Regions from separate parts of the Fictibacillus sp. b24 genome, predicted to be linked through region 1. Evidence: riboswitches for the same ligand, from Rfam matches in the RefSeq annotation. Region 1 holds a riboswitch; each other region holds the start of a gene.

Region 1 (9,923 bases):
AATCGTTCTAATTAGCACGTATCTGATCGGAACGTATGTAGAGAAATTAAATGTCCAAAGAGAAAGCCTAAATGTGGACCCGCTGAATTTTGTCAGTATTTTATTAGGTCTATCTCTAATTGTAATTGGCTTAAGAATAAAAACGAAAAAAGAGATCGATGCAGAAAACAGTGCGAAATAGGCACTGTTTTTTTAGGTGTTTTGTAGACGGTTCCAATTTTTTGTATAATACAAGAAGTTAATACATTCATTGAGTCAGAGGAGACAATCATGAAATACGAAGATTTTAAAGAAATCGTGCACGGCAGAAGAAGTGTTCGTAAGTTTACAGATGAATCAGTTGCTCAAGAAGATATTTATGAGATCATGGATTGCGCTCGCTATGCGCCGAGTGATACCAACTCTCAAACATGGGAATTCATCGTAATCCGCAACAAAGATAAAGTGAAAAAAATTGAAGAGATGACGTGGGATGCTATTCATAAATTGGCAGCCAGAGCGGAAGGCAACGGCAAAACGAAGGAAGCGAAATTACTGACTCGTTCGTTTGGTCCTTATGCAACAGCATTCTCAGGAGCTCCTGTGTTAATCATCTGTTTAGCTACTCCATACGAGTCGAAGTTCCGAGAAAAAATCTTTGATCCGATCGAGCTTGCGGAAGAATCCGTATGGGAAGAAGAAGGGATTAAGAGCAGCTGTCTCGCAATCCAGAACTTAATGCTGGCAGCACATGCGCGTGGTCTAGGTTCATGTCCGATGACAGGCCCTGTGTTATTGGCTCAAGATGCAATTCGTGAATATCTGGATATTTCGTCTGAGAAGCAGATCAATATGGTCATATCACTTGGTCATCCGCAAGATCAGCCGAAAAAACTGGCACGAAAAGCAGTAGAAGAGATCGTGACATACGTAGATTAAGACTTACAAGAAATTTTTATGGTTTGAAGCTCGTTCAGCGGCACATCGTGCACGCTGGACGAGCGCCATACGAAAAATACGAGCGCCATACGAAAAATACGAGCGCCATACGAAAAATACGAGCGCCATACGAAAAATACGAGCGCCATACGAAAAATACGAGCGCCATACGAAAAATACGAGCGCCATACGAAAAATACGAGCGCCATACGAAAAATACGAGCGCCATACGAAAAATACGAGCGCCATACGAAAAATACGAGCGCCATACGAAAAATACGAGCGCCATACGAAAAATACGAGCGCCATACGAAAAATACGAGCGCCATACGAAAAATACGAGCGCCATACGAAAAATACGAGCGCCATACGAAACGCCTCAGAACTTTGAAATCCCATCCTCTGTATCTTCCACTCATCCATCTCCCTGTGACTTCAGACCTACAAATTTTTAAATGAAAAAAGGATTTTTTTCGACAGTTACCGAATATGTGTTTCATAAAACGTATTTTCATAAAAAGAAAGAGGAACATCTTATGAAAGAGACATTTGATTTGATTGACTATGCTCTGCAAAAAAGTGGACTTGGAGAGCTTAAAGATCCAACGCAAGTGCAATACTTAGGCGAAGGGGCTTGGCATTATGCTTATCTCGTTCAGTTGCGTACGGGTGACCCGGTAGTCGTTCGGTTTCCTAAAGCAGAAGCATATGGCAGAAAAGTTGAGTTTGATGAATCGGCTTCTTACGCCGAATATGCTGGTACAAAAGCGTACTATGAACTCGCTAACTCAGTTAAGCCGGGAATCTGTCCAGAATTCTTTTACTACCATGTAGAAAAAGACAAAACGTTTACGGTTGAGTCGTATGCAGGTAAAGCCATTAAACTTGAACATTTTACATATGTAGAAGCGTTTCAAGTAGGTGCAGAATTGGGTGAGTTCTTCAGGAATATGAATGATGCTCAACATGGATTAAAAGGCTTTGGATATCTGCAATGGAACGGAAAGAACATCGAAGGTCAGCTTCAGTCGAATGTTTCTGAGTTTATGAAGAAAGAGAACGAAGAGTATATCTCTGATTTTAAAAAGTTTATAGATACTTATAACAGCTCTATACAGCCAGCAGCTCTTATTCAGCTTCAAGAATGTATGAAGAATAGAGAGATTAAACACCAAACAATAAGTTTTACAAATCAAGATACTTCAACTGAAAATTTATTGCTTCACTTAGACGGCAGAGTAAGTCTAATCGATCCAGTGCCTATTCTATATAGCGGAGATTCATTAGCTGGAAACTTAATGAATAACTACCGAACTCTGTACCCGACGTTCTTTAATGCACAACGCTATGCAAAACATGAATTTGATCGTTTTGAAGACAGATTGCACAGAATGGCAGATGGATTTTTAGAAGGATATTCTAATGGCGACCTTATTGTAAAACAGAGAGTGAAACAAGAAGAGTTCATTCAGTTGACAAGTTTAGCTGCATCGCATTGGGAACTGCTCCAGTCTGATGAATTAACGTCTGAACAAAAAATTCGTTACGGAGAAAGGGAGGCAATCGCCAACCGAATACCGGTACTTGTGAAAAGGATTGAAGAATTTCAGTGGACCGATGAAAAAAGTGGAACAAAGTTAGCATAATTGGCATAGCATGGGCATAATCTTAATTCAAAGCTGACAGTTGAACACTAAGTCTTTTGTATAACTTTTATGATTTTTCAAAAAACGGTTGACTTTTTAAAACGTCTTCCTCTATAATCCTATTCAAGAACAATACAAACATCAGCACGGTAATGTGTTAAACATAATTTAATTATCTCTTATCCAGAGAGGCGGAGGGACTAGGCCCGATGAAGCCCGGCAACCAACAAACCACATTTGGTTTGGAAAGGTGCCAATTCCTACAGATCGTTTTTGATCTGAAAGATAAGAGGAGGACCAAAACCCTCTTCTTAGGAAGGGGGTTTTTCTTTTTCCCCTTATTTTTCTTCAACATAATACTTCACACCGAAATCCATTTTCATTTAAAAGTTGCATATGAGACAAGGGAAAAGTACTAACCTTTATCCCTAGTTTTCCTATAGGTTTTATTAACTTAATTTCACAAAAAACAAGGAGAGACTAACATGACAAAATCTTTTGACGGATACGATATTGAGACATTGCTTTTACACGGAGGCCAAGCGCCCGATCCAACGACAGGTTCGCGAGCAGTGCCAGTCTATCAAACTACTTCCTATGTTTTTTCAGATACCGATCACGCACAAAGTCTATTCGCACTCGATGAGCCAGGCAACATCTATAGCCGAATTGGAAACCCGACAGTGGATGTGTTTGAAAAAAGAGTAGCTCTCTTAGAAGATGGTGTTGCAGCGGTGGCCACTTCATCAGGCATGTCAGCCATCGCCCTAGCTATTCTAAATATTGCACATGCTGGTGATGAGATCGTTGCTGCTACAAATCTGTATGGCGGAACGTACAACTTATTTTCTACTACTCTACCGAAATACGGAATCAACGTAAAATTCGTTGATGCTGAAGATCCAGAGAATTTCCGAAAGGCGGTTACACCAAATACGAAGGCTTTTTTCGCTGAAACAATCGGAAACCCGAGCCTGAATGTTCTAGATATTGAAGCAGTAGCGGACATCGCGCATGAAAATGGAGTGCCGCTGCTCATTGATAACACGTTCGCGACACCATATGTAACAAAGCCCTTAAACTGGGGAGCTGATATCGTCATCCATTCGGCTACAAAATGGATCGGCGGTCATGGAACAGCAATCGGCGGAGTGGTGGTTGATGGAGGACGATTTAATTGGAACTCAGAAAAGTACCCGGGGTTCACGGAGCCTGATAGAAGCTATAACGGACTTCGATATGCAAATGATTTTGGAACGTTGGCATTTGCTACGAAACTGCGTGTCCAGTTATTACGAGATTTTGGAGCTTGCTTAAGCCCGCATAATGCTTTTCTTCTTTTACAAGGTTTAGAGACGCTGCACTTAAGAGTAGAAAAACATGCAAAAAATGCGCAGGAAGTTGCGGAGTATCTTGAGAAACATCCAGCAGTCGATTGGGTGTCCTATCCTGGGCTAACATCTCACCGAAGTCATGAACTGGCTAAAAAGTACTTAAGAAACGGCTTCGGTTCAATCGTAAACTTTGGAATTAAAGGCGGCCGCGATGCAGGCCGCAAAGTTATAAACAACATTTCTCTATGGTCACATGTTGCAAACGTGGGAGATGCTAAATCATTAATTATCCATCCTGCTTCAACAACACATCAGCAGCTAAGCGGTGAAGAGTTGCTTGCAACAGGTGTTACAGAAGAGCTCATTCGCTTATCTATCGGACTTGAATCGGTGAAAGATCTTACGAATGATCTTGATCGCGCTATACAGGTAGCAACGGGAATTGAATCGGATAAAACAGAGATCACAATCAATGATGAAGGGGTCATTCGCTGGGCATTGCAATCATCACTATACAGATCAACAGAGAACGGCCAAGAAATTCAACGGCCAAAGACACTTGCTATAGTGGGCTTAAGTTCAAACCCAGCAAGACCTAGTCACAGACTTGCAAGAAAAATGCAGCGCCTCGGATATAAGGTTGTTCCGGTTAACCCAAGAGAAACCGAAGTGCTTGATGAAAAAGCCTATCCAGATCTGAAGTCCATCCCGTTTCCAATTGACGTTGTTCAAGTGTTTAGAAGTCCTGAAGCAGCGGTTGAACTGGCGAAAGAAGCGGCTATTACTCAGCCGAAAGTGTTCTGGCTGCAAGAAGGCGTTATTTCACCAGAAGCAGCAAGGATCGCAAAAGAAGCAGGGATTGATGTTGTTCATAACAGATGTACGTACAAAGAAGCTCAGCGTTTAAGAGGAACAATTGCAACATATGCTTGTGAATTATAAATAAGTTAAACTTTGTAGCTTTTGAATGTGGTTGATTTCCGCTCCAGGTGCTCGCTTTCCGCGGGGCAGGCGGTGAGCCCCTTGCCGCTTTGCGCCTTTAAGGGTCTCACCTGACCGCTTGTCCCGCAGGAGTCTCCCACCTTGCGCTTCAATCAACTTGTCAATGATGTAAATAACAAATGACCTCTAAATCAATGCCTATTAGAAAATTTAGAAAAAGAGAGAAAAAGTGGAGGGAAACATATTATGAAGATTTGGAAAAAGGTAGCGCTTGGTCTAGGTATCGCTGGCGCATTAATGTTAGCAGGCTGTTCAAGCTCTGCAAAAGAAGGGGAAAAACCTGAGAAAATCAGATTGGATTACGCATTCTATTCACCAACAAGCTTAGCACTCAAAAAGTTCGGCTGGGCAGAAGAAACGTTTAAAAAAGAAGGCATTGAAGTGGAATGGGTTCAGAGCCAGGGAAGCAACAAAGCACTTGAGTTCTTGAATTCAGATAGTGTTGATTTCGGATCTACTGCTGGTGCTGCTGCACTTATCGCAAAAGACAAAGGAGCACCAATTGAATCGGTTTACATCTATTCACAGCCTGAATGGACAGCACTTGTTGCTAAGGATGGTTCACCGATTAAGGATGTGAAAGACCTTAAAGGTAAAAAGGTAGCGGCAACTTTCGGAACGGATCCGCACATCTTCTTACTGCGAGCTCTTGCTGATGCTGGCCTTTCTGCAAAAGACGTACAAATCGTAAATCTGCAGCACGCAGACGGTGCCAACGCCTTACTAAAAGGGCAAGTGGATGCTTGGGCCGGCTTAGATCCGCATATGGCCAGAACAGAAGTAGAATCCGGTGCACAGTACATCTACCGTAACCCTGATTTTAATACGTATGGAACGTTAAACGTACGCTCTGAGTTTGCAAAAAACCACCCGAAGCAGGTGGAACAAGTGATTGAGCTATACGAAAAAGCAAGAAAATGGACACTGGAAAATCCTGAAGAAGCAGCAAAACTTTTATCTGAAGAGGCGGGGATTAAAGAAGATGTCGCTAAAAAACAACTCGAAAGAAATAACTTCTCGGAACCTGTTCCAGGATCACAGCACGAAAAAGCTATATCGGCTGCAGGCGAAGTTCTCCAGGCAGAAGAGATTGTCAAAAAAGATACTGACGTCCAAAAGCTTGTAAGTGAACTGATCAATCCAAAATACGCAGAGAAAATAGTCAAAAAATAAAGAGTGAGAGGAGGAAGTGTCGATGATATCTGAAACACAAAAATGGAAATTGGGACAGAGAGCTTCCCCTCAAAAGCTCTCTACTTCAAAAGGATTATTTAAGATGGGCAGAGGATTTGTTTTAGGGTCCATTCTGCCGGTCATCCTTCTCATCGCTTGGGAGATTGCTGCTAAAACAGGGCTTCTTGCGCCACACCTGCTTCCGGCACCAAGCGTTATTTTAGAGAAAATTATAAGCATGTATACAGATGGTTCACTATTTGGTCACGTGTCCATCACATTGACTCGTGTCTTACTAGGATTTGCAATCGGTACAATAGCAGCAGTTGTGATTGGTGCGGTCGTTGGTTATGCCAAAACGGCAGAACAGGTCTTAGATCCATTATTTCAAGCATTCCGTTCTATTCCTTCTCTTGCTTGGGTACCGCTTTTCATTCTTTGGATGGGGATTGGAGAACCTTCAAAGATTTCATTGATAGCAGTGGGTGTGTTCTTCCCGGTGTATTTGAATATCGTGGCAGGCATTCAAGGCGTTGACCGTAAGCTGATCGAAGTAGGAAGAATTTATCAACTCACACCCTTTCAGTTAACGAAGCGCATTATCTTGCCAGCTGCATTGCCATCGTTCATCACAGGTATGCGAAGCGGACTGGGACTTGGCTGGATGTTTGTAGTAGCAGCAGAACTGATGGGAGCTAGTGAAGGATTAGGCTATCTGCTTGTTGTCGGACAGAACACGTATTCACCGGACACGGTTATTGCGAGCATACTGCTGTTTGCCATACTCGGAAAAGGTACAGATGCGTTATTGAAATGGATTGAATATCGCTCGTTAAAATGGCAGGACAGCATAAACAATCAGGTGTAGAAGGAGGGGAATAGATGCTGAATGTAAAACGATTAAAACGAACGTTTAATAACGATCAAGCGGGGTTTCATAACATTAATTTTTCTGTAGATAAAGGAGAAATCATTGGGATTTTAGGCACGAGCGGATGTGGCAAGAGCACGTTGCTACGTGTACTATCCGGACTTGATCCACATTATGAAGGCAAGATATCAAGTAATGAAGAAAGCAATGGAGTCGGTATGATGTTTCAGGAACCTCGCCTTCTGCCATGGCTATCCGTGCGCAAAAACATTTCATTCGGCTTAAAAAAAGAAGAAAGAACTTCTAATAAATATCAAACCTATTTAGACCTTGTTGGCCTTAAGGGTTTTGAAGATCATTATCCAAAAGACTTATCTGGAGGAATGGCGCAGCGGACTGCGATTGCAAGAGCGCTCATTACAGAACCAGAAGTTCTTCTTTTAGATGAACCGTTCAGTGCTCTAGATGCTTTTACAAAAATGCAGCTGCAAGATCTTCTATTATCGATCTGGCAAAAAAAGAAAACAACAATGCTCCTCGTCACGCATGACATTGACGAAGCGCTCTATCTATGTGATCGAATACTCATTTTAAAAGGTCAGCCAGGCGAGGTTTACGCTGAAGTCCTGGTCGAGAAACCAAAGCCTAGAACACGTGGAGATGCGTATCTATCCAAACTAAAAGCGCACATCTTAAATCTACTAAACGTCGAAAAGAAAGCTGCAGGTGAACCGCAATGACAAGACTAGCCACCATACAGCCAGTCGCTGGAACACACAATATTGATACAGATAGAGTCGATGTTCCTTTCTCATGGGACTTCGTAAAAGACAAATTCAACAGAAGACTAGACGGAAAAACAAACATGGCTTACGAATGTGTGGACCGTCATGTCGAAGAGGGCAGAGGAGAAAAGACGGCTCTCCATTATATAGATGATTCTGAAGAATACCGAATTAGTTACGAAGAGCTCAAGGAATCAACGGACGAATGGGCAGCGGTTCTAAAAAAGCATGGTGTGAAGAAAGGGGATTTTGTATTCGTATTCCTGCCTAAACACCCTCATTGTCACATTGCGATGCTTGCAGCCATTAAGCTAGGAGCCATTGTTGGACCTTTATTTGAAGCATTTATGTCAGATGCAGTAAGAGATCGTATCGCAGATTGTGAAGGAACGTTTTTAATTACGGATCGTGATCTTTATAAGCGAGTACCGCGTCAAGAACTGCCAAGTCTTCACACTGTGTTTTTAACAGATGGAGAAGGTGAAAATGGAGAAATCTCATTACTAGATGAGCTAAAGAACGTTGATAACACAGATTGTCTAATTGAATGGGTAGACCCGGAACATGGGTTGAACATCCACTATACGTCAGGTTCAACTGGGAAACCTAAAGGGATTATTCATGCTCATCGTGCCATGGGACAGCAATACTTAACAGGTCGCTGGGTCTTAGATATTACAGAAGATGATGTTTATTGGTGCACGGCACATCCTGGATGGGTAACAGGAACCGTTTATGGTGTGTTCGCTCCACTGTTGAACGGAGCAACGATTGTCGTTCACGGTGGCAGATTTAAAGCGGAAACGTGGTATGAAACACTGCAAAAAACAGGAGTGACCGTATGGTATAGCGCGCCTACAGCTTTTCGGATGCTGATGGCAAAAGGAAATCAGCTGCCTCTGGACTATGATCTATCAAAGCTCCGTCACATCTTGAGTGTGGGAGAGCCGTTGAATCCTGAAGTAATTTATTGGGGAAAGAATATACTTGGAAAAAGAATTCATGATACGTGGTGGATGACTGAAACGGGTGCACAGCTGATCGTCAACCTGCCGACCGAACCGATCAAACCGGGTTCAATGGGTAAAGCATTTCCGGGCATTTCAGTTTCGGTATTGGATGAAGACGGGAAAGAATTGCCACCTTATTCAGTCGGTCATTTAGCAATTAAAGCACCATGGCCAGCCATTATGAGAGAGGTTTGGCAAAATCCTGAAAAGTATAACTCCTATTTTAGCTGGGGTGAATGGTATGTTTCAGGAGATCTTGCCTATCAGGACGAAGATGGATATATCTTTTTCCAAGGACGATCAGATGACATGATCAATTCTTCAGGAGAAAGAATCGGGCCTTTTGAAGTGGAAAGCAAATTAATTGAACATAAAGCTGTGGCAGAAGCGGGAGTCATAGGAAAACCAGATCCCATCCGCGGTGAGATCGTTAAAGCTTTTATTGTTTTAAAAGAGGGATACACACCAAGCAGTGAGCTTTTGGAAGAAATCCGCATCTTTGTCAGAGGTGAGCTTGCAGCACATGCTGCTCCTAGGGAGATCGAAGTGGTAGAAGAACTGCCAAAAACAAAGATCAGCGGAAAAATTTTGCGAAGAGAGCTGAAAGCCCGTGAGTTACAAAAACTTGCTTGAAACCACGAGAAAAATAGGTAAGGTGAGGATCGGGGAATTTGCTTTAGAGTCAGGCAAAGTTATTCGAGATGCGGAACTCGCTTATGAAAAAACAGGGAACACAAGCGGGCCTGTCATCCTGCTTTGCCACGCTTTGACGGGAAATCAGTACGCGTTTGGGTCAGAAGAAGATCCTGGCTGGTGGAGAGGATTGATTGGTCCCGATCAATACATCGATACCAATCAATTTCAAGTCATTACTTTTAATGTTCTAGGAGGATGCAGCGGTTCAACAGGTCCAAAAAAGACCAACGCTGAAACGGGAGAATCTTATGGCAAGTCGTTTCCTTTTGTAACGGTTAGAGACATGGTGCGAGCACAGCGACAAGCACTCGGAATTTTAGGAATTCCTAGGCTTCTGGCCGTGATGGGTGGATCGTTAGGAGGGATGCAAGCCTTAGAATGGGCTGTTCAGTTTCCGTATTTTTTAGAAAAAGTATTTGTTTTTGCTGCTACCCCGTATTTAAGTGATTATGGCGTGGCCTTTAATAGACTTGCACTTCACGCGATTG
Region 2 (9,923 bases), 1.3 Mb from region 1:
TTTAATAGAACGAGTATACTTGTATACAAGTATTATAGTACATGCTTATGAAAATGCAAGCGCTTTATTTTTAAGTGTTATGAATCAAAATGTGGATGCTAGTTCGCTTTAGGTGAAGATGATGATTGTAAACGTGGGAAAAGAAGTACTACGGTTGTAAAGGAAGGATTCTCGGTGGTATGGATTTTAGAGTTTCAGGTGGTCACGCTGGATCTACCGGTGAAAATGATTACTTTACAGGTGGTCACGGAGAATGTACAGGTGGAATCGACTACTTCACAGGTGGTCACAGCACTTTTATCGGCGAACGTGTAATAGATAGGAGAACACGTACCGTAAAATCCGTTGACCGATGAATGGTAAAAAGTAGTTTTATAATAATAGTTAAAGAAGTATACCTACTATTCTTAATTAAAACAGCTCAGAGCAAAGATGCTCTGAGCTGTTCTAACATTACAATCCACTCGGGGAAAGAGCGATCGCTTTCAGTGCGTGATCAAGATCATAGATAAGGTCATCCACTGTCTCTATACCGATTGAAAGACGAATTAACTCGGGTGAAACACCTGATTTTCTTTGTTCTTCTTCTGATAATTGCTGGTGTGTTGTACTCGCAGGATGGATAATCAGCGATTTAGAATCTCCAACATTTGCAAGGTGAGAGAAGATGCTGACATTTTCAATTAATTTTTTACCTTCCTCAACACCGCCTTTAACACCAAACGTAAGAATTGCACCCGCTCCTTTTGGCAAGTATTTTTGAGCGAGTTCATAATAAGGACTGCTCGGTAAGCCCGCATAATTGACCCAGTCAACGGATGGATGGTTTTCTAAGAACTTTGCTACTTTTAATGTATTTTCTACGTGTCTTTCAATACGAAGAGCTAGCGTTTCTAGCCCTTGGATGAATAAGAACGAGTTGAACGGTGCTATGGAAGATCCTAAGTCACGCAGCAGCTGCACGCGAGCTTTTAAAATATACGCAAGCGGACCGAATGCTTCCGTGTACACGATTCCTTTATAGCTTGGATCTGGCTCTGTCAGACCTGGAAACTTACCGTTGCTCCAGTCAAATTTTCCAGAGTCTATGATTACACCACCGACTGATGTTCCGTGACCGCCAATAAATTTCGTTGCGGAGTGAACAACGATATCTGCTCCATGTTCGATCGGACGGCATAGGTAAGGAGTAGCCAGTGTGTTATCTACAATAAGTGGAACTCCCGCATCATGTGCAATGTCAGCAATTGCTTGAATATCGGCTACATCAATTTTGGGATTTCCGATCGTCTCAATGTAGACTGCTTTTGTTTTTTCCGTAATCGCATCTTTAAGCGATTGAAGATTATCGATCTCAGCAAAATTTGTTTGGATACCGAGTTTTGGAAGCGTTACAGAGAAAAGATTATACGTCCCGCCATAAAGGGAAGTGGATGCAACAATCTCATCACCGGAACCTGCGATATTGAAGATGGCATTTGTGATGGCAGCCTGACCAGACGCAAGGGCAAGTGCACCAACACCACCTTCAAGTTTAGCGATTGTTTGCTCAAATGCATCTTGCGTCGGATTCATCAAACGCGTGTAGATGTTCCCGAACTCTTTTAATGCAAATAAGTTAGCCGCATGTTCTGTAGAGTTGAACTGATAGGATGTGGTTTGATAGATCGGAACGGCTCGAGCACCTGTCGTTGGATCTACTTTTTGTCCTTCATGCAGTGAAATGGTTTCAAATCCATACTGTCTTGCTTCGCTTTTAGTTTGGTCGCTCATTTTCAAATCTCTCCTCAGCATTTTAAATTTTTTAGCATTCAATTTAAATTCAGTTTCAACTTATCCAACAAAAAAGACCTCTTCCAAAAGAAGAGGTCCCGATGATTTCACACGATCGAAGTCTCATCTTTCAGAACGTTAATTGTTCTGCTGAAATTAGCACCATGCGTGTACGCTGGTTGCCGGGCTTCATAGGGTCAGTCCCTCCGCCTCTCTGGATAAGAAGATTTGAATATTGAATTAAGATTTATAATACATAGCTCATAATCAATAGTCAACAGAATTTTTTAAAAATTTCGGATTTTTATTTTCAGGATTGCTTTTTACAGCATAGATAATCCCAACAGCCCAAAAGGCAGCAAGAACAAAGTAGATTGAGAACATAGTATCGGAAGACAGTCCAACTGTAAGAAGGAGTGTTCGAATATTGGTGATGATGATTAATCCTCCCACTAGAACGCCTAAGATATGTGAAGGGATCAAGCGGACAAGCCAAGCTGCAATTGGAGCTGCAATTACTCCGCCAGCCATTAGGGCTCCTACCCAAAGCCATTCGACTTGTTCCCAGCCTAGCGAAATAAAGAAACCGATGGAAGCAGACACTGCTACAGCGAACTCACTCGTATCGACAGAACCAATCACTTTTCTTGTTTTCATATCCTGCTTTGCCATAAGGACTGGAGTTGTGACAGGACCCCATCCGCCACCGCCTGTAGCATCTAAAAATCCTGCTAACAAACCAAGCGGCAGAAGTTGTTTTTTTGTAAAAGGCTTACTCGCGGCTGCTCGTTTTTCACCAAGCTTAAAAAGAAAACGATACAGAATATAGACACCCAGCAAAATAAGAAAGATTGAAATATAGGGCTTTACTACATCTCCAGGAAGGCTGCTTAAAAAACATGCTCCTATAAAAGCACCGATAGAACCAGGCAGGATTAAACGAAGTACAACCTGGCGATCAACATTTCCAAACTTAATGTGAGAAATTCCTGATGCTGCCGTTGTAACGACTTCTGCTAGATGGACAGATGCCGAGGCAGCCGCAGGGGCAATCCCTGCTACTAATAACAAAGATGTTGAAGTTACTCCATATGCCATTCCAAGTGAACCATCAATCAACTGTGCAGCAAGTCCGATTAAAGCTAATACGATTAACTTTTTCATACTTTTCCTCCTCAAAATAAAAAGGCCCTTAACAAGTGATGTTAAGAGCCTTCGGTTTTCCGATCAGCGATGCGGATGAAATTTTAGTTATTACTATATGTTCCAAAAAGACAAAATGTCAACTGTTTGTTTAAATATTTTGTAAAAAAAGAAAAATTAAAAAATAGGTCTTGATATCCCCTTCAGATGTGATATGATTTTTAAAAATTAAACTCTTATCAAGAGTGGTGAAGGGATCTGGCCCGATGAAACCCGGCAACCTGCGATCGTAAGGTGCTAACTCCAGCAGAATGTTTTTACATTTTGGAAGATAAGGTAATACGTTTACCTCCACTATCTTTCCGAAATGGGAAGGTTTTTTTGTTTTTGTAAGAGATATTTGATTTAAAAAGGGAGGCAGTGGAGTGGCGAACGAAAATAGTGCAAACGATTTTCTTCCTCAGCTGCAAAAAATGCTGAGCAATATCAAATTTGGATCCATTACTTTGATCGTGCAAGATGGAAAAGTAATTCAGCTTGAAAAAAACGAGAAGGTAAGAATTAAATAATGCGCTGACTAGAAAACTAGAGGCGGTTTTAACGAATGGGCACAGCCCTAAAAACGTTAAAGCCGCTTTTTTGATGGCAAAAAGGAGGTAAGGCATTGCTAACATACGAGACATGGGAGGACAAAACTCAAGATTTTGATAGTGAAAACTCTACAAAAGGCGCACTAAATGTTTTGAAGTGGGCTTATGAAACATACAACGAGGAGCTGGTTTATGCTTGCAGTTTTGGTATAGAAGGAAGCGTCCTAGTTGATCTTGTTCATCAAGTGAAGCCAGATGCACAAATCGTGTTTCTAGATACGCACCTTCATTTTCAAGAAACGTATGAAGTCATCGAGGCAGCTAAGAAAAGATACCCTTCACTTCGCATCAAACTGAAGTCCCCAGCTCTCTCACTAGAAGAACAAGCAAACAAACATGGTGATGAGCTATGGAAAGTTAATCCGAATCACTGCTGCGCGATTAGAAAAGTAATTCCTTTAGAAGAGGAGCTAAACGGAGTGACTGCCTGGCTCTCTGGACTGCGCCGTGAACAGTCTCCTACCCGGCAAAACACGCAATTCATTAACCGGGATGTACGATTTAAAAGTATTAAGATTTGCCCGCTCATTCATTGGACTTGGAAAGACATTTGGCGTTACGCACACAAAAATGATTTGCCGTATAACAAACTTCACGATAACGGCTATCCGAGTATAGGATGCGAGCCATGTACACAGACAGCAAAAACCGCAGATGACCTTCGTTCTGGACGATGGTCAGGGACTGAGAAGCTAGAATGCGGACTTCATCAAAGCCAATAAAAAGATGATCTGGAGGAGAGAACGTATGAGTACAATACTGCCCCACGGGGGAAAACTGATTAATCGTTATCAGCCTGACACATCATATCACCACATACAAAAAGAAATCACTCTCGATGCGACAGCACTTAGTGATCTTGAATTAATAGCTATAGGAGCATATAGTCCGTTAACAGGATTTTTAAATCAAGAAGACTATCAATCTGTTGTTCATGATATCAGGCTAAGTGATGGTACGGTTTGGAGTCTTCCGATCACGTTACCCGTTAATCGTGAAACAGCTGAAGGACTCAGCACAGGTGAAGAAGTTCGATTAACGTACGAAGGAGATACTTACGGTGTCCTGCTGGTTGGAGATATCTATTCTCCCATTAAGCAAATAGAAGCAGAGAAAGTCTACAAAACTACGGATTACGATCACCCTGGTGTAAAGAAATTGCTGGATCGTCCTTCTGTGTATATAGGCGGAGACATCACGCTTGTTAAACGTCCTGAGAAGAAAGAATGTAAAGCCTATCATCTCGATCCTAGTGATACGAGAAAGACTTTTAGGGATTTGGGTTGGAAAACCGTTGTTGGTTTTCAAACGAGAAATCCCGTTCACCGTGCACATGAATATATCCAAAAAACAGCGCTTGAAACAGTGGATGGTCTCTTCTTAAACCCGCTCGTGGGTGAAACAAAGTCTGATGATATACCAGCCGATGTTCGAATGGAAAGCTACCATGTTCTTTTGAAAAACTATTATCCGAGTGATCGTGTCTTCCTAGCTGTGTTTCCAGCCGCCATGCGCTATGCAGGTCCTCGTGAAGCGATTTTCCACGCTCTCGTTAGAAAAAATTATGGCTGCACACATTTTATAGTTGGCCGTGATCATGCAGGAGTAGGTAATTATTACGGGACATACGAAGCACAAGAAATCTTTTCACAGTTTACAGAGGATGAGATTGGAATACAAACACTTTTCTTTGAACACAGCTTTTTCTGCAAAAAATGTGAAGCAATGGCCTCTTCCAAAACGTGTCCTCACTCAAGTGAAGATCATGTGATTCTATCTGGAACAAAGGTACGAGAGCTGCTTCGTAATGGTGAACTGCCGCCTAGCACTTTTAGCCGTAAAGAAGTAGTAGAAGTCTTAATAAAAGGGCTAAGAGAACAGGAAGAAAAAGAGCGAAAAGGAGATTCAAATGAACAAACCACACAATATCATCTGGCATGATAGCTCGATTACAAAAGAAGATAGAAGAAAACAAAATAATCATTCCAGTTTTGTTCTTTGGTTTACTGGACTCTCTGGTTCTGGAAAGTCAACCATTGCTAATGCACTTGCAAAAGAACTGTACGATCGTGACATCCGTAACTATGTACTCGATGGAGACAACATACGTAATGGTTTAAACCGTGATCTATCCTTTTCCGATGAGGACAGAACGGAAAACATTCGCAGAATCTCTGAAGTTTCCAAGCTGTTTGTAGATAATGGAACCGTTGTGCTGACAGCATTTATCTCGCCATTCATACAAGATCGAGAGAAGGCAAAGGAAATTGTTTCAGAAGAAGAGTTTGTTGAAATCTTTATTGCTTGTCCAATTGAAGAATGTGAGAAAAGGGATCCAAAGGGATTATACAGCAAAGCGCGAAAAGGTGAAATCCGTGACTTTACTGGAATTGATTCACCTTACGAAGAACCGATATCACCTGCTCTTACCATTCATACAAACGAACAAGGTGTTATTGAGAGTGTTGAAATCATCTTAAACTATTTAAAAAACAGGAAGTTGATTTAACTAACGATAAAGGAGATCGAAAACGATGGCATATGAAAAAGCGTGGGCAGATAATCCGAAAATCAATAAAACAGAACAAAAAAAGCTCGTAAAAGATGGCTTGAAAATATTTGAAGATATTCCTCATTACGCACAAAATGGCTTTTCTTCTATTCCGAAAGAAGAATGGGATAGTTTCAAGTGGGCTGGCCTTTATCTGCAGCGTCCTAAAGAAGACGGATACTTTATGATGAGGGTTAATGTTCCCTCAGGAATTTTAAACTATGAACAAGTTAAAGCTCTTGCCCATATTTGCAAAGATTATGGCAGGTCTGTCTTTGATATAACGACGCGACAAGCTATCCAGTTTCATTGGCTGACGATTGAACAGATTCCTGACATTTTTAATCGGTTGGAAGCGGTTGGGTTATCGAGCGCTGGAGCATGTGGAGACATTACGCGAAACATTATGGGAAATCCAATTGCAGGCATCGATCCATATGAACTATTCGATACAACAGAGATCGTAAAAGAAGTATACGAGTTCTTTCAGCATAATGAAGATTTCTCTAACTTGCCGAGAAAATACAAAATGTCCATTAGTTCAAATGTGAACAATAGTGCTCATGCTGAAATTAACTGTGTGGCATTTACGCCCGCTTATAAAGAGGTTAAAGATAAAGAGATTCCAGGATTTCATATAAAAATCGGCGGCGGTCTATCATCTAGACCATTCTTAGCACAGCCGCTTGATGTGTTTATTGAACCGCATCAAGTAAAAGAGGTTTCTATCGCGATTACTACGATTTTCCGTGACTACGGATATCGGGAAAAGCGTCACCTTGCGCGCCTTAAATTTTTGATGGCGGATTGGGGACCGGAAAAATTTAAAGAAAAACTATTAGAATACACTGGACCCCTTCACTCTAAAGGAAAAGATGCGCTTAAAAAGTGGAACGGAGGCTACTTCTATGGTGTTCATCCACAAAAGCAAGAAGGGTTAAGTTATATCGGTTTTAACGTACCTGTTGGACGACTTCATGCTGATGAAGTATTAGAGCTTGCTGAAATTGCAAAGAAATACGGAAACGGTGAAATTCGAACGGTAAATTCTCAAAACTTGATTATTCCCAACGTTAAACACGAAAACGTCGAGTTGCTTTTACAAGAGGGTATTTTCAAACGCATCACCACACAGCCCTTATCTTTTATTGGGCATTCCGTTTCTTGTACTGGAATCGAGTATTGCAATTTAGCGCTCGTTGAAACGAAAGAGCGGATGCGCCGAATCGCAGAAGTTCTCGATCAAAGAATAGCCTTGGACGTTCCCGTTAGAATTCATATGGTAGGCTGCCCTAACTCATGCGGTCAGCGTCAGATCGCAGATATTGGCCTACAAGGCGTACTGTTAAAAACAAAAGAGAAAAAGATGGTTCAAGCCTTTGAGATTTATGTTGGAGGCACACTTGATGATGGAGGAAAGTTTAACGAAAAGCTAAAAGGAAAGTTTCATGCGGATTTGCTTGATGAAGTGTTGCTGCGCTTTCTTAAAACTTTTAAAGCTGCGAAACTTCCATCAGAAACCTTTTTTGAATATATAGACCGAGTTGGTATACAACAGCTTCAAAGTAATATTGACCAGATTGCTGAAGAATTAGAAGAAAAAGTCTCATAAAATGGGGGTCTCGCCATGTATCTTTACAGATTTGAAGTGATTTCAAAATCAACGATTATTCCTGTTGTGATAGCCGCTTCTACAGATGAACAGGCTTTTCAATTAGTTGACATAGAACTTGAGAAATATTTTTTGAAACAGCCTGATGTTGACGAGATCTCTCTTTATGAAAAGAAAAGAATTCGTACGGGCAACGGGTTCGTGCTTTATGAACGTGAAACGATATTAAATCCTTAAGGAGTGATGATGATGGGAAAAGTATATCTTGTCGGAGCTGGACCGGGTGATCCGGGATTGATAACTGTAAAAGGTCTTCGTTGTATAGAAGAAGCAGACGTTATTTTATATGATCGCTTAGTAAACAAAGAACTGCTCTCTTATGCAAAACCGGATTGCGATTTAATATATTGTGGTAAACTGCCAAACTACCATTTTATGAAACAAGAAACGATTAATAGCTTTTTAGTCAAACATGCTTTGAAAGGAAAAGTAGTTACGCGGCTAAAAGGCGGAGACCCATTTGTGTTTGGTAGAGGGGGAGAAGAAGCAGAAACGCTTGCAAAAAGTCGTATTCCGTTTGAGGTGATTCCTGGAATAACATCAGGCATTGCAGCACCAGCTTATGCAGGTATTCCTGTTACACATCGAAACATCGCTTCAAGCTTTGCGATCGTTACAGGTCATCGTAAAAAAGGTGAAGAAGATGAACTGAAATGGGAGAGTCTAGCGAACGGTATTGATACATTAGCGATCTATATGGGAGTGGGCAGCCTAGGTTATATTTGCAAGCAGTTGACGAAACACGGAAAAAGCAAAGAAACACCAGTTGCCCTTGTTCAATGGGGATCTTTAGAAAGTCAACGAACCGTTACAGGTACACTGGATACGATTGAGGAAATCGTGGTTAAAGAACAAATTGAGAATCCGAGCATGATTATTGTCGGTGAAGTTGTTCGTCTTCGCAGTGAACTGAAATGGTTTGAACAGCTGCATGAAGAACCGAGCAACCTTGCTGCAGTAAGAGAGGCTTTGTAAATGAAGGCATTGCTCTTTATCTGTCATGGCACAAGACTAAAAAAAGGACGAATGGAAGCGGAAAAATTTGTGAGACTTTGTATGGCACAAGTTGATGTTTCAATAAAAGAGATCTGTTTTTTAGAGCTTGCTGAACCATCTATAGGTCAAGGGTTTGAAACGTGTATACAAAAAGGTGCGACGAGTATCTCTGTTATTCCTGTTTTCTTATTAAGTGCTAATCATATAAAAATGGATATTCCGAAAGAACTTCACCACTTGCAGAATAAATATCCAGGAGTAGAAGTGATTTACGGGCGGCCCTTCGGTGTACATGAAGCCATTCCGCATTTATTGTGGGAGAGAATTATGAACAGTGCGATCAATCTAAAGAAAAATACACATATTCTCCTTGTAGGCAGAGGCAGCACCGATCCAGATGTAAAGCGGGACTTAGAGAAGATCGCGTTTAACGTTCAAAACCATTACGGAATTCCTAGTATTCAAGCTTGTTTTCTAACTGGTTCATTCCCAAGCTTTGAGGAAGCTCTATGGAATAGTCGCGAGTTATACGACCAAGTCATCGTTGTGCCGTATCTTCTATTTTCAGGGCTACTAATAAACGGGATGAAACGTACGATAAGCCATTATCAGCAACAATCTAAACAAACCGTAACTCTTTGTGAGACGCTCGGCTACCATCCGATCCTAAAAGAAGTTTTACTCACACGTATCAATGAAACACTTGAGACTAAGAAATATGCATTTTCTTAAAAAGCGAGGAATGCTATGTATCCCATCCATGTAAACTTGTCTGGTAAAACTGTTATTGTAGCAGGCGGGGGTTTGGTAGCTTATCGTAAAATTAAAGATTTATTAAATGAAGAAGCTATAATTACTGTAATCAGTCTAGCAGCTGTTAACGAGATTCAGGAATGGCATTTTGAACAAAAGCTGACTTGGATTGAAAGAGAAGTGAAACGTGTAGATTTGGAAGAAGCATTCCTAATCATTGCGGCAACCAACTCTAAAGAAACTAACTCTTGGATTGCTTCTCATGCAAAGCCGAATCAGCTCGTAAATGTGGCTGATCATATGGAATTAGGAAACTTTATTGTTCCGAGTGTTGTAAAAAGAGGAAAGCTTGTACTTTCTGTTTCTACTTCAGGAGCTAGTCCCA
Region 3 (9,923 bases), 690 kb from region 1:
AGATAATGAGCTCTCATTTGAAATTCCTAAAGGTTACGTCCACCTTTTTGGCTCTGCCTTTACAAAATCGTTGCCTGCATATGGCTTAAGTATATACAGAAAAATATAGTAACTTTTGCATAGTAATTGTTCTTAATAAAAGACTTTTGTTTTTAATTTTTAAGACTTGCCTCGTTGAAAAAGTTGCTTGGAGTGAAAGATGCGAGACTCCTGCAGGACGAGTGGTCAGGCGGAGACTCCTAAAGGCGCAAAGCGGCAGGAGGCTCACCGGACCCCCTGCAGAAAGCGAGCATCTGAAACGGAAAGCAACCGCATTCAAATACTACACAGCCCATACAACCTCCCCTTACCGTAAAAAGTAAGGGGATTTTATTTCAGTTACTTAACTTTCCTGCTACAATAGGAAAATATTCAATCAACACGATGGAGAGGGATGTACATGAAAGGAAACAAAGCCGCAAAGCTTTCCCTTTTTGCCATTACGTGGCCGATTTTTATAGAAATTATGCTTCATATGTTAATGGGTAACGCGGATACACTTATGCTTAGTCAATATTCGGACCATTCAGTAGCTGCAGTTGGCCTTACCAACCAGCTGTTATCGATCGTAATCGTCATGTTTGGTTTTGTGGCTACAGGTGCAAGTGTCGTCATCGCACAAGCGATTGGAGCTAAACTGCAGAGAACCGCAGCTGAAGTTGCAGTTGTTGCGATAATGGGAAACTTGCTTTTTGGATTGATATTAAGTGCCATATTAGTAATCTGGGGAGATGTGTTTTTAAGATGGATGAACACACCACCTGAGTTAATGGCTGAAGCATCCAGCTACCTTTTGATTGTTGGAGGATTCTCATTTATTCAATCTGTCATTATGACGATAGGAGCTGCTATCAGAAGTTATGGATTTACGAAAGATGCAATGTATGTCACGATCGGCATGAACATCTTAAACGTTTTTGGTAACTATTTATTTATTTTTGGAGCGTTCGGTTTCCCTGTTTTAGGAGTTGAAGGTGTAGCAATATCGACTTCTGTCAGCCGTTTTCTAGGTTTAGTGGTGATCCTTTATCTATTATTTAAGCGATCTTCTATTCCTCTTCCCTTTTCAAGCTCTATTAAATTGTTCCCTCTGCACATTAAGAGCGTCTTAAAAATCGGATTGCCTTCTGCTGGCGAGCATCTTTCGTACAGCGGATCTCAAATGCTGATTACGTTTTTTATTACGCTGATCGGAACAACTGCGCTGACAACGAAGGTTTATACATTTAATATCATGATGTTTATCTTCCTGTTTGCGGTTGCGATTGGGCAAGGTACACAGATTTTAATCGGTCATTTAATTGGTGCTAAATCGTATGATTCTGCGTATAAAATGTGTTTGAAAAGCCAGACGTACGCCATGATCATTAGCTTTTTGATGGCTGGGATTGCTTCTCTGTTTGCAAAACCGCTTCTTTCCATATTTACAGATAACCCTGAGATTATTAGAGAAGGTACCTTGTTGTTGTACTTAACATTGTTACTTGAACCAGGTCGTTCTTTTAACCTTGTTATTATTTCAAGTTTACGTGCGGCTGGTGATGTTAAGTTTCCAGTTGTAATGGGCGTCATTTCCATGTGGGGTGTAAGTGTACCTCTAGCCTACCTTTTAGGCATTACGTTTGATTTAGGCTTAGTTGGGATTTGGCTTGCGTTTACAGCAGACGAATGGCTTCGAGGGTTGTTCATGCTTTCGAGGTGGCGAAAGAGAAAATGGCAAAAGCAGCATATCATACAAAGAGAAGCTACTGCTTAGATAGGTAAAAACCGGAAAACATGACGTTTTCCGGTTTTTTAATTAATCAACTATATTAATATTATAATCAGTTAACCAGCTATCTATTTGCGCAAGATGCGCCATTAGCTGTGGTCCTGTCATCAGTTGGCCAAACCATGGCTCTTTAAAAGTTTCCCCGTTCGTATCAATGATCTCTTGCACTTTTTTGCGGTTTAGCACTTCAAAAAGTGGTGAATCCTTTTTCGAAACGATAGATTGCAGCCAGTCTTTAACTCCATTCGTATAATCCGGATGGAACGTTTTAGGATATGGGCTCTTCTTGCGGTACAATACATCTTTCGGAAGAACTCCTGTTAATGCTTTTCTCAGGATCCCCTTCTCTCTTCCGTCTAACATCTTCATGTCCCAGGGAATGTTCCATGCGTATTCTACAATTCTATGATCGGCAAACGGTACCCTTACCTCTAATGAAGCTCCCATACTCATACGGTCTTTTCTATCTAAGAGAGTTGTCATAAACCAAATCATATTGAGATAAAAAATTTCGCGGCGTCTAGCTTCTAACTTTGTCTCTCCATCCAGTGCTGGTGTCTCATTCACCGTTTCTCCGTATCTTTGCTGAACATAAGATGCTAGATTCAGTTTTTTAGACCAAGAATCTTGCAGCAAATTTTGACGGGCTTCTGTTGAACGCATCCAAGGAAACATCGGACGGTTTAAAAGCTCTTCTTTATGAAACCATGGATATCCGCCAAAGATCTCGTCTGCACATTCACCTGACAATGCAACAGTAGACTGGGGTTTAATTTGCCGGCAGAACCATAATAATGAAGAATCTACATCAGCCATTCCTGGGAGATCACGAACTGTTACTGCTTCTCTCAAATGATTGATTAATAGCTCATTGTCGATTACACAGCTATGATGAACAGAACCTGTCGCTTCCACCATTTGATTGATCCAGTACGCATCTGAATTCGGCTGGTAGTCGCTTGCTTTAAAATATTTATCATTGTCTACATAGTCGATGCTGAACGTGTGAAGTTCACCTTTATTTTCTTCTTTAAAATAATTTGCCGCGATTGCGGTTATTGCACTGGAATCCAGTCCCCCTGAAAGAAAAGTACAAACAGGTACATCTGCTACTAATTGCCGAGTAACTGCATCATTTACAAGATATCGTACATTTTCAATCGTATCATGGAGCGAATCTTGGTGAGGTTTGCTCTCAACGTTCCAATAGCGCCAAATCTTTAACCCATTTTTCGTATACGTGGCTGCATGTGCAGGACGCAGTTCTTTTATGCCTTTATAAACCCCGTTACCTGGTGTTCGAGATGGTCCAAGGCCAAATACTTCCTGCAAACCTTCCCGGTCAACTTCAGCCTTAATGTCAGGATGAGCTAATATTGATTTTATTTCTGAACCAAATAGGAACATGCCGCCTTGTTCTGTGTAAAAAAAAGGTTTTACTCCTAAACGGTCTCGGGCAACAAATAAGCTTTGCTTCTCTTCGTCCCAGATGCCAAACGCAAAGATTCCGTTAAATTTTTCAATACAGCTTTCTCCCCATTCTATATAGGAAAATAGCAGAACTTCGGTGTCAGAGTGCCCCTCGAAACGATAGCCTAGTTGTAAAAGCTCTTTCCGGAGATCTTCTGTATTGTACAATTCACCGTTGTAGCAAAGGGTATAGTTTGTTTTGTTCTTTGACCTTGTCATTGGCTGAACGCCGCCTTCAATATCAACAACGGCTAATCTAGCGTGACCAAAGCCTGCATGTGTGGTGCTCCAGACATTAAGTGCATCTGGCCCTCTTTTAGATAAAGGTGTCGCCATTTTAATTAAAATATTTTTTTCTTTAATGAGGTTACGATTCCAATCTGCCCAACCCGTTATTCCGCACATTGGTTTCATCCTTTCTATACAAACTCCATTTCTAGTACGTATGCCCATTACTCAGCATATGCTTTTACCCCTGTATGGGTGTTTCGGAAAATATTTGTGCATAATCTACCAATTTGTATATAATGAATACATATTTCAGAAGATAAAGGTGATTATTGGATGCCACAGTCGAAGTTTTTTCGTATTGGTTACGGTTTGCTCCTCATTTTTCTTATTATTTTAGTCGGAACAAAGATTGATTTTATTTTCAGACCCATCGTCGTTCTTGTACAAACGTTATTCTTCCCGTTTTTGCTAGGCGGTGTTCTATACTATTTGTTCCGTCCCGTTGTTCAGTTTTTACATAAACGAAACGTTCCTAAGGTATTATCCATCCTGCTCATTTATCTGCTTGCAATCGGACTTTTTGTACTATTGTTCTATTCCATTGGTCCAGTACTGCAGAGACAGGTAAGTAATTTAGTAGAAAATACCCCAGCTTTGATTGACGCTATTCGTTCAAAACTGAATGATCTGCAGCAAAACGAATGGGTAAATCGTTTCCAGGAAAGTGAACAGTTTGATGTAAAAGAGATTTCGGATAAAGTGTCAGCTTATCTTTCCAACAGTGCTCAAACCATTGGAACGAACATCGCAAACTTTATCGGAATCATTACCAACATTGTTATGATTTTTGTCACGGTTCCGTTCATTCTTTATTACATGTTAAAAGAAGGCGAAAAAGCACCACAAATGGTGCTGCAAACGTTGCCTGAAAGACAGCGTAATAATGGAACAAAAATTTTAAAAGACATGGATATCGCGCTTAGCTCATATATTCAAGGTCAAATCTTAGTCAGTGTTTGCGTTGGAACAATGCTGTACATTGGATACCTGGTGATCGGGATTGAGTACTCTCTAATCCTCGCTATCATCGCCATGTTCACGAATGTAATTCCGTTCCTCGGTCCCATTATCGGAGTTGTGCCAGCACTTATCGTAGCAATCGTAGATTCTCCAGCTATGGTCATCAAAGTACTTGTCGTGATGGTTATAGCTCAGCAAATTGAAGGGAATGTCATCTCACCTCAAGTGATGGGTAAAAAGCTCGACATCCACCCCCTGACAATTATTTCAATCTTGCTTGTAGCTGGAAGTCTTGGCGGATTACTCGGTTTGATCCTAGCTGTTCCTGTATATGCTGTATTGAAGGTTATTGCGTTGCATACTTACAGATTAATTAATTTACGAAGAACGAAAGAATTATAGGATAAGTAAGAATAGGAGAAAGCACCGGCTGTAGTACCGGTGCTTTTTTGTGTGGATTGGGATTGTAAAATTTTTGCGCTCGTAAATCTCATTTTGCGCTCGTAAATCTCATTTTGCGCTCGTAAATCTCATTTTGCGCTCGTAAATCTCATTTTGCGCTCGTAAATCTCATTTTGCGCTCGTAAATCTCATTTTGCGCTCGTAAATCTCATTTTGCGCTCGTTCAGCGAGCATAAATGCCGCTGAACGAGCTTCCGACGTCATCTAGATTTATAGAAATAGGGTTCATTCTATAAAAAAGCACACCTTTCAAAAAAAAAAGGTATGCTTCCTTAACATTATTTAGCTTCTTGTGGCTCTTTATCGTAGATCGGAACCCAGCCTTCTTTTGATTTGAAAATTCGTACCGCTACTACTTTGCGGTCTGCTTGCAGTGTGAAGTAATGACGGAAGTTTTCTGGAACCGAGATCAAGTCTCCTGGCTCTAGTTCTACATCAAAAAACCTTCCGTTTGGCCCTTCAATGGCAAAAATCCCGTGTCCTGAAACGATAAAGCGAACTTCGTCATCTGTGTGGTGGTGTTCTGCTAAAAAATTTTTCAGAAGTTCATCTAAGTTCGGTGTTGCGTCAGAGAGAGAAATTACATCTTCAGTAACATATCCTCTGCGCTCAGAAATATCGTCGATCTCGCTGCGGAAAGTTTGAATCACTTCTGCTTTATCTTCATCACTTAACGCGTAGTTCTCGCGAAGATGTGCCGGAAGCTTTTCAATGTCCCATTTTTCGTAAATAACTTCCTGTGAGTTTAAATAAGCTTCTACTTCACTTTGGTTTTCAATTCTTTCGTTGTTATCATGAAATCGTAGTTGTGCCATTTTTAACGCCTCCAAATGAGTTATTTTTATTAAAAAAAGATAGAGTTTGCAATTTTAAGTGGTAAGAAAATAAAAACTCAAAAGCTTCTAGGTGCTTCTTCGCTTCAAATGCGTTTCTGCCCCATACAGTGATACCGTGATTTCGAATAAGTACTGCTTTCGTGTCAGGCTTTATTACTGCACCAACGGCTTCAGAAAGCTTTATTAAATCTGCATAATTTTCCACGATAGGAACAGTTATTCTGCCGTCTTCTTCCCAAATTCCGAATGCTTTAATCAGCTCCTGACCTTGGAAAGTAATTTCCCCTTGATCTCCATACAACTCTGAGATCAAGTTGTTCTCAACCGTATGAACGTGCAAACAGCAGCCAGCATCTGTTAAGCGATAGACTTCACAATGAATGCCTGTTTCTGCTGAAGCTTTAAGTTGAGTTTCTTCAACTGGTCTGCCATACTCATCAACTAGAAGAAAGTCTTCAGAAGTACGTTTCGTTTTATCCTTTCCGCTTGCTGATACATAAAAGGCAAGCGGTGATTCACTGACTTTTATAGAAACATTCCCGCTTGTGCCTGGAAACCAATCTCGTGCAGCGAGTTCATCTTTTACATCAGCAAGCTCATTCCAGCGCTGTTGTTTACTCAACTTCGTACACCTCTTTTCTCTAATGCATGAATAATGTCATGAAACGTTTCAAAAGGTGTGTAAGAAATTTGGTTTTCCTCACATTTTTCAATCAGGTAGTCTCTTGCAAAAACGAAGTCAGCTAATTTGGAAGCTTGCAAATCGGTGATTGAATCGCCGATTACAATTTTTTCTGCATCTCTGTACTGATGATCCAATCGACGAATGACAGAGGGCTTGCAGCAGCCGCAATCGTTCGTACACAAATCATCACATGCGTTCGGCCATAGAATTTTTATCGTGTCACCTGAAAAGTCACTAGCATTGCAGATAATGTGCTCAGGCATAATTTTGTTTTCCAGGACAGGATTGACAAAAAAATCAATTCCCCCGCTTACGATATAAAGCGGTATTTTTTCAGCTTTGGTAAAATCAATAAACTCCTGAAAGCCGTCTCTAATCTTAGAACGGGTTAATACGAATTCGATAATTTCTTGCTTTTTATCTGAAGATATTCTTGAAAACATCCTTCCAACCCCTTCACGGATGGAGATGGTTTCATTCAATATATCTTTCACGATTGGTTGCCAGCCATCAGGCGAAAACTCCTCCATGATCGCGACAATGTTATCCTTTTCGGTAACTGTGCCGTCAAAATCGCAAAAGATTACAGATCCATTTCTCGTCATTTAACCGGCACCCCTCCCCATAGCTCAAGGGCTTTTTGAAGTTCAGCGTGTTTCTCTGCGTATTGTTCAAAGTCTTCACCTTTCACAACCGCATCTACAGCCTGACGGAACGCTCTTGCACCGCCTGCTGCTCCATCAGGATGCCCATGAATTCCGCCACCTGCATTAATGACGCTATCTACGCCAAAATCGTTATATAAAACGGGAGTTAAACCTGGGTGGATACCTGCTGACGGTACCGGGAATGACTTTTTCAGTGAAATAACGTCTGTCGTTAATGAATCAGCTATGCTTAATGTTTCATTGCGATCGAGCGCCACACTTCCATATGGAGACGGGAACAACACAAGGTCAGCTCCAGCATAGCGAAGCAGTTTTCCTAGCAAAACTGAATACCCGATTCCGTAAAGGGAAGATGAGCCAATCGCTCCCGATAATGCCGGATGCGCCATGATTGGCAGCGGAATCTCTTTGTCCTCTGCCAATTCTTGCAGCACATCTGGCCCATAGGACAGAACGTTGAACAATAATGCATTCGCACCTAATTCTGCTGCGCGTCTTGCTTTATCACGAAGCTCACTTGTTCTGCCTGTCAGGTTCACCGCATAAAGTGTCTTTTCACCTGTACGATTCTGAACGGAATCCAACACTTCTTTTGCCGTCTTAATTCGTTCTTCAAAAGGAGTAAGCGGATTGTCAAACAAAATTTCGTCATCTTTTACAAGGTCCACGCCGCCTAATGCCTGTTCATAAAGCTGCTGTTTAAAGAATGAAAGGTCTTTACCAAGAACTCCTTTAAAGATGCTCATTACAAGAGGGCGATCTTGAACACCAAGAATATCTCGTATTCCGGAAATACCGTATTTTGGACCTGGAAAACTTTGTTCTAACTGTTTATCAAATTCTAAATCTATCAGCTTGATCTCTCCATCTAAAGAAAGCTTTCCGAAAACTGTAGTAAGGATGGCCGGGAGATCGTTAGAAAAGTTGGCTGAAGGATATGAAATCTTTAGCAAACCTCTAGTTCTTTTGCTGCCTAGATACTGATCAGCAGCTACATCTCCAGGAAGTTCAATCACTTCTTCAACGATTCCTTTATGTTTTAAAAGTTGATCCTGCTCGAGCTGAGGAAGATCTGTCCAGGAACCGACGGTCAGACCGAGTGCAATTCCTTCTGCTTTTTTCTCTAAGTTTTCTTTTTTGTCATGTACTAAGTACGTCGCTGTAATTTTACTCATGTTGGTTTAACTCCTTTCAAACGCGCAAAAAGCCCCTTCACGAGGAAGGGGCGTCATAATAGTGACAGTTCCGCTTCCTCTTATCTCTCAGCCTGATTTCGTAAGGCTGCAAGAATTAGCACCGTTTTCAGCTAAATAAAAAAGCTGAATGGTTGCCGGGTTTCATCGGGCTAGTCCCTCCACCTGCTCTTAATAAGAGTGCAAATTGTTAGAATATAATTTTAATTGTGATTATGACAGGGCATGAAGAATCTGTCAACCAATTTTTTTCTAGAAGTTGCTTTTAAGATATACTTTGTTGCTCTTGAGAGTGGTTGATTTCCGTTCCAGGTGCTCCCTTTCCGCGGGGCAGGCGGTGAGCCACATTCGTTACGTTTCACTTTTAAGTGTCTCACTTGTCTAGTTGCAGTGGCTAGCCCCTCGAGGTCAAAAGCTAAATGGTCCAGAAGGCAAAGAGCGCCTTCCTAGCCCATTCACCTTTTGCTTGTCGGGGCTGAACGAGCCACTTCCACTTTTCGTACTGCCCGCTCGTCCCGCAGGAGTCTCGCATCTTCCACTTCAATCAACTGTCCATGAAGGAACTTTTAAAATAGCCTTCTAAAACAGCCTAGTAATTCTGTCAGCAGCTTCAATCAATCGTTCTTCAGATGTCAAAAGGCCAGCGCGGACATAGTTGTCGCCTTCACTTCCGAACCCAATTCCTGGTGCAACTACAACGTGGGCTTTCTCCAGCAAATAGTCTGCGAATGTTTCAGATGTGTATCCTTCTGGTACAGGAAGCCAGCAGAAGAAGGATCCTTTTGGAGCTTCCACGTTCCATCCGTTTTCATTCAAACGCCCGATGAACGCATCACGTCGTCTTTCATAAGTCTCGACCAATTCATCCACACATTCCTGTGAACCGTTCAGTGCTTCTGCTGCTGCATACTGCACCGCTCCAAACAAGCTCACATAAAAATGATCTTGCAGCAGATTAATAGATTCGATAACAGATGCGTTGCCGACAGCAAACCCAACGCGCCATCCTGCCATGTTGTACGTTTTAGAAAGCGTATAAATTTCAATTCCTACGTCCTTTGCTCCTTCAGCTTGTAAAAAGCTAATAGGTTTTTCCCCATCAAATCCGATCGCACCATACGCGAAGTCATGACAAACTAAAATATCATGCTTTTTAGCAAGCTCGATGGTCTCTTCAAAAAATGCTTCACTGGCTACTCCAGCTGTCGGGTTATTCGGATAGTTTAAAAACATAAGTTTTGCTGCATCAAGCACCGAATGTGAAAGTTCATCATAACGCGGCAAAAAATCGTTTTCTTGCCGAAGCGGCATCGTCTCCATTTTCGCTCCTGCCATCGCTACACCTGACCAATAGTCCGGATATCCTGGGTCCGGAACGAGCGCAACATCCCCTGGATTTAAATAGCACTGTGATAACTCTACTAAACCCACTTTTCCACCAAAGAGTACGGCAACTTCTTTCTCTGGATCGAGTGACACACCATATTCTCGTTTATAAAAATCTGCAGCTGCCTGCTTCAAAAATCCATGTCCGCGAAACGGTGAGTA

Evidence for each region. A riboswitch is a leader RNA that binds a small molecule or an ion and turns the genes downstream of it on or off. The one in region 1 is predicted to bind S-adenosylmethionine.
Region 2: it holds a riboswitch for S-adenosylmethionine, as region 1 does, so the genes downstream of both, QUF49_RS09410 (DUF2292 domain-containing protein) here and QUF49_RS16250 (PLP-dependent aspartate aminotransferase family protein) in region 1, are expected to answer to the same signal.
Region 3: it holds a riboswitch for S-adenosylmethionine, as region 1 does, so the genes downstream of both, QUF49_RS12565 (2,3-diketo-5-methylthiopentyl-1-phosphate enolase) here and QUF49_RS16250 (PLP-dependent aspartate aminotransferase family protein) in region 1, are expected to answer to the same signal.

The regions. Positions count from the first base shown of each region.
Region 1 covers NZ_JAUCES010000005.1:3,110,429-3,120,351, reverse strand. Annotated here, with positions in the region: gene QUF49_RS16270 (hypothetical protein) at 1-181, shown strand, start outside; gene QUF49_RS16265 (nitroreductase family protein) at 271-918, shown strand; gene QUF49_RS16260 (hypothetical protein) at 922-1,317, opposite strand; gene QUF49_RS16255 (hypothetical protein) at 1,455-2,564, shown strand; SAM riboswitch class I at 2,741-2,856, shown strand; gene QUF49_RS16250 (PLP-dependent aspartate aminotransferase family protein) at 3,050-4,840, shown strand; gene QUF49_RS16245 (hypothetical protein) at 4,835-4,996, opposite strand; gene QUF49_RS16240 (aliphatic sulfonate ABC transporter substrate-binding protein) at 5,087-6,073, shown strand; gene QUF49_RS16235 (ABC transporter permease) at 6,096-6,941, shown strand; gene QUF49_RS16230 (ABC transporter ATP-binding protein) at 6,956-7,684, shown strand; gene acsA (acetate--CoA ligase) at 7,681-9,372, shown strand; gene metX (homoserine O-acetyltransferase MetX) at 9,395-9,923, shown strand, end outside.
Region 2 covers NZ_JAUCES010000005.1:1,811,332-1,821,254, forward strand. Annotated here, with positions in the region: gene QUF49_RS09395 (hypothetical protein) at 180-356, shown strand; gene QUF49_RS09400 (homocysteine synthase) at 454-1,773, opposite strand; SAM riboswitch class I at 1,894-1,998, opposite strand; gene QUF49_RS09405 (sulfite exporter TauE/SafE family protein) at 2,041-2,937, opposite strand; SAM riboswitch class I at 3,150-3,254, shown strand; gene QUF49_RS09410 (DUF2292 domain-containing protein) at 3,381-3,485, shown strand; gene QUF49_RS09415 (phosphoadenylyl-sulfate reductase) at 3,581-4,288, shown strand; gene sat (sulfate adenylyltransferase) at 4,314-5,507, shown strand; gene cysC (adenylyl-sulfate kinase) at 5,476-6,075, shown strand; gene QUF49_RS09430 (nitrite/sulfite reductase) at 6,101-7,729, shown strand; gene QUF49_RS09435 (DUF3906 family protein) at 7,745-7,966, shown strand; gene cobA (uroporphyrinogen-III C-methyltransferase) at 7,979-8,764, shown strand; gene QUF49_RS09445 (sirohydrochlorin chelatase) at 8,765-9,517, shown strand; gene QUF49_RS09450 (precorrin-2 dehydrogenase/sirohydrochlorin ferrochelatase family protein) at 9,533-9,923, shown strand, end outside.
Region 3 covers NZ_JAUCES010000005.1:2,419,053-2,428,975, forward strand. Annotated here, with positions in the region: gene QUF49_RS12525 (glycoside hydrolase family 13 protein) at 1-109, shown strand, start outside; gene QUF49_RS12530 (hypothetical protein) at 200-355, shown strand; gene QUF49_RS12535 (MATE family efflux transporter) at 440-1,795, shown strand; gene asnB (asparagine synthase (glutamine-hydrolyzing)) at 1,838-3,685, opposite strand; gene QUF49_RS12545 (AI-2E family transporter) at 3,845-4,933, shown strand; gene QUF49_RS12550 (1,2-dihydroxy-3-keto-5-methylthiopentene dioxygenase) at 5,272-5,808, opposite strand; gene QUF49_RS12555 (methylthioribulose 1-phosphate dehydratase) at 5,786-6,451, opposite strand; gene QUF49_RS12560 (2-hydroxy-3-keto-5-methylthiopentenyl-1-phosphate phosphatase) at 6,448-7,119, opposite strand; gene QUF49_RS12565 (2,3-diketo-5-methylthiopentyl-1-phosphate enolase) at 7,116-8,357, opposite strand; SAM riboswitch class I at 8,435-8,556, opposite strand; gene QUF49_RS12570 (hypothetical protein) at 8,579-8,752, opposite strand; gene QUF49_RS12575 (pyridoxal phosphate-dependent aminotransferase) at 8,955-9,923, opposite strand, start outside.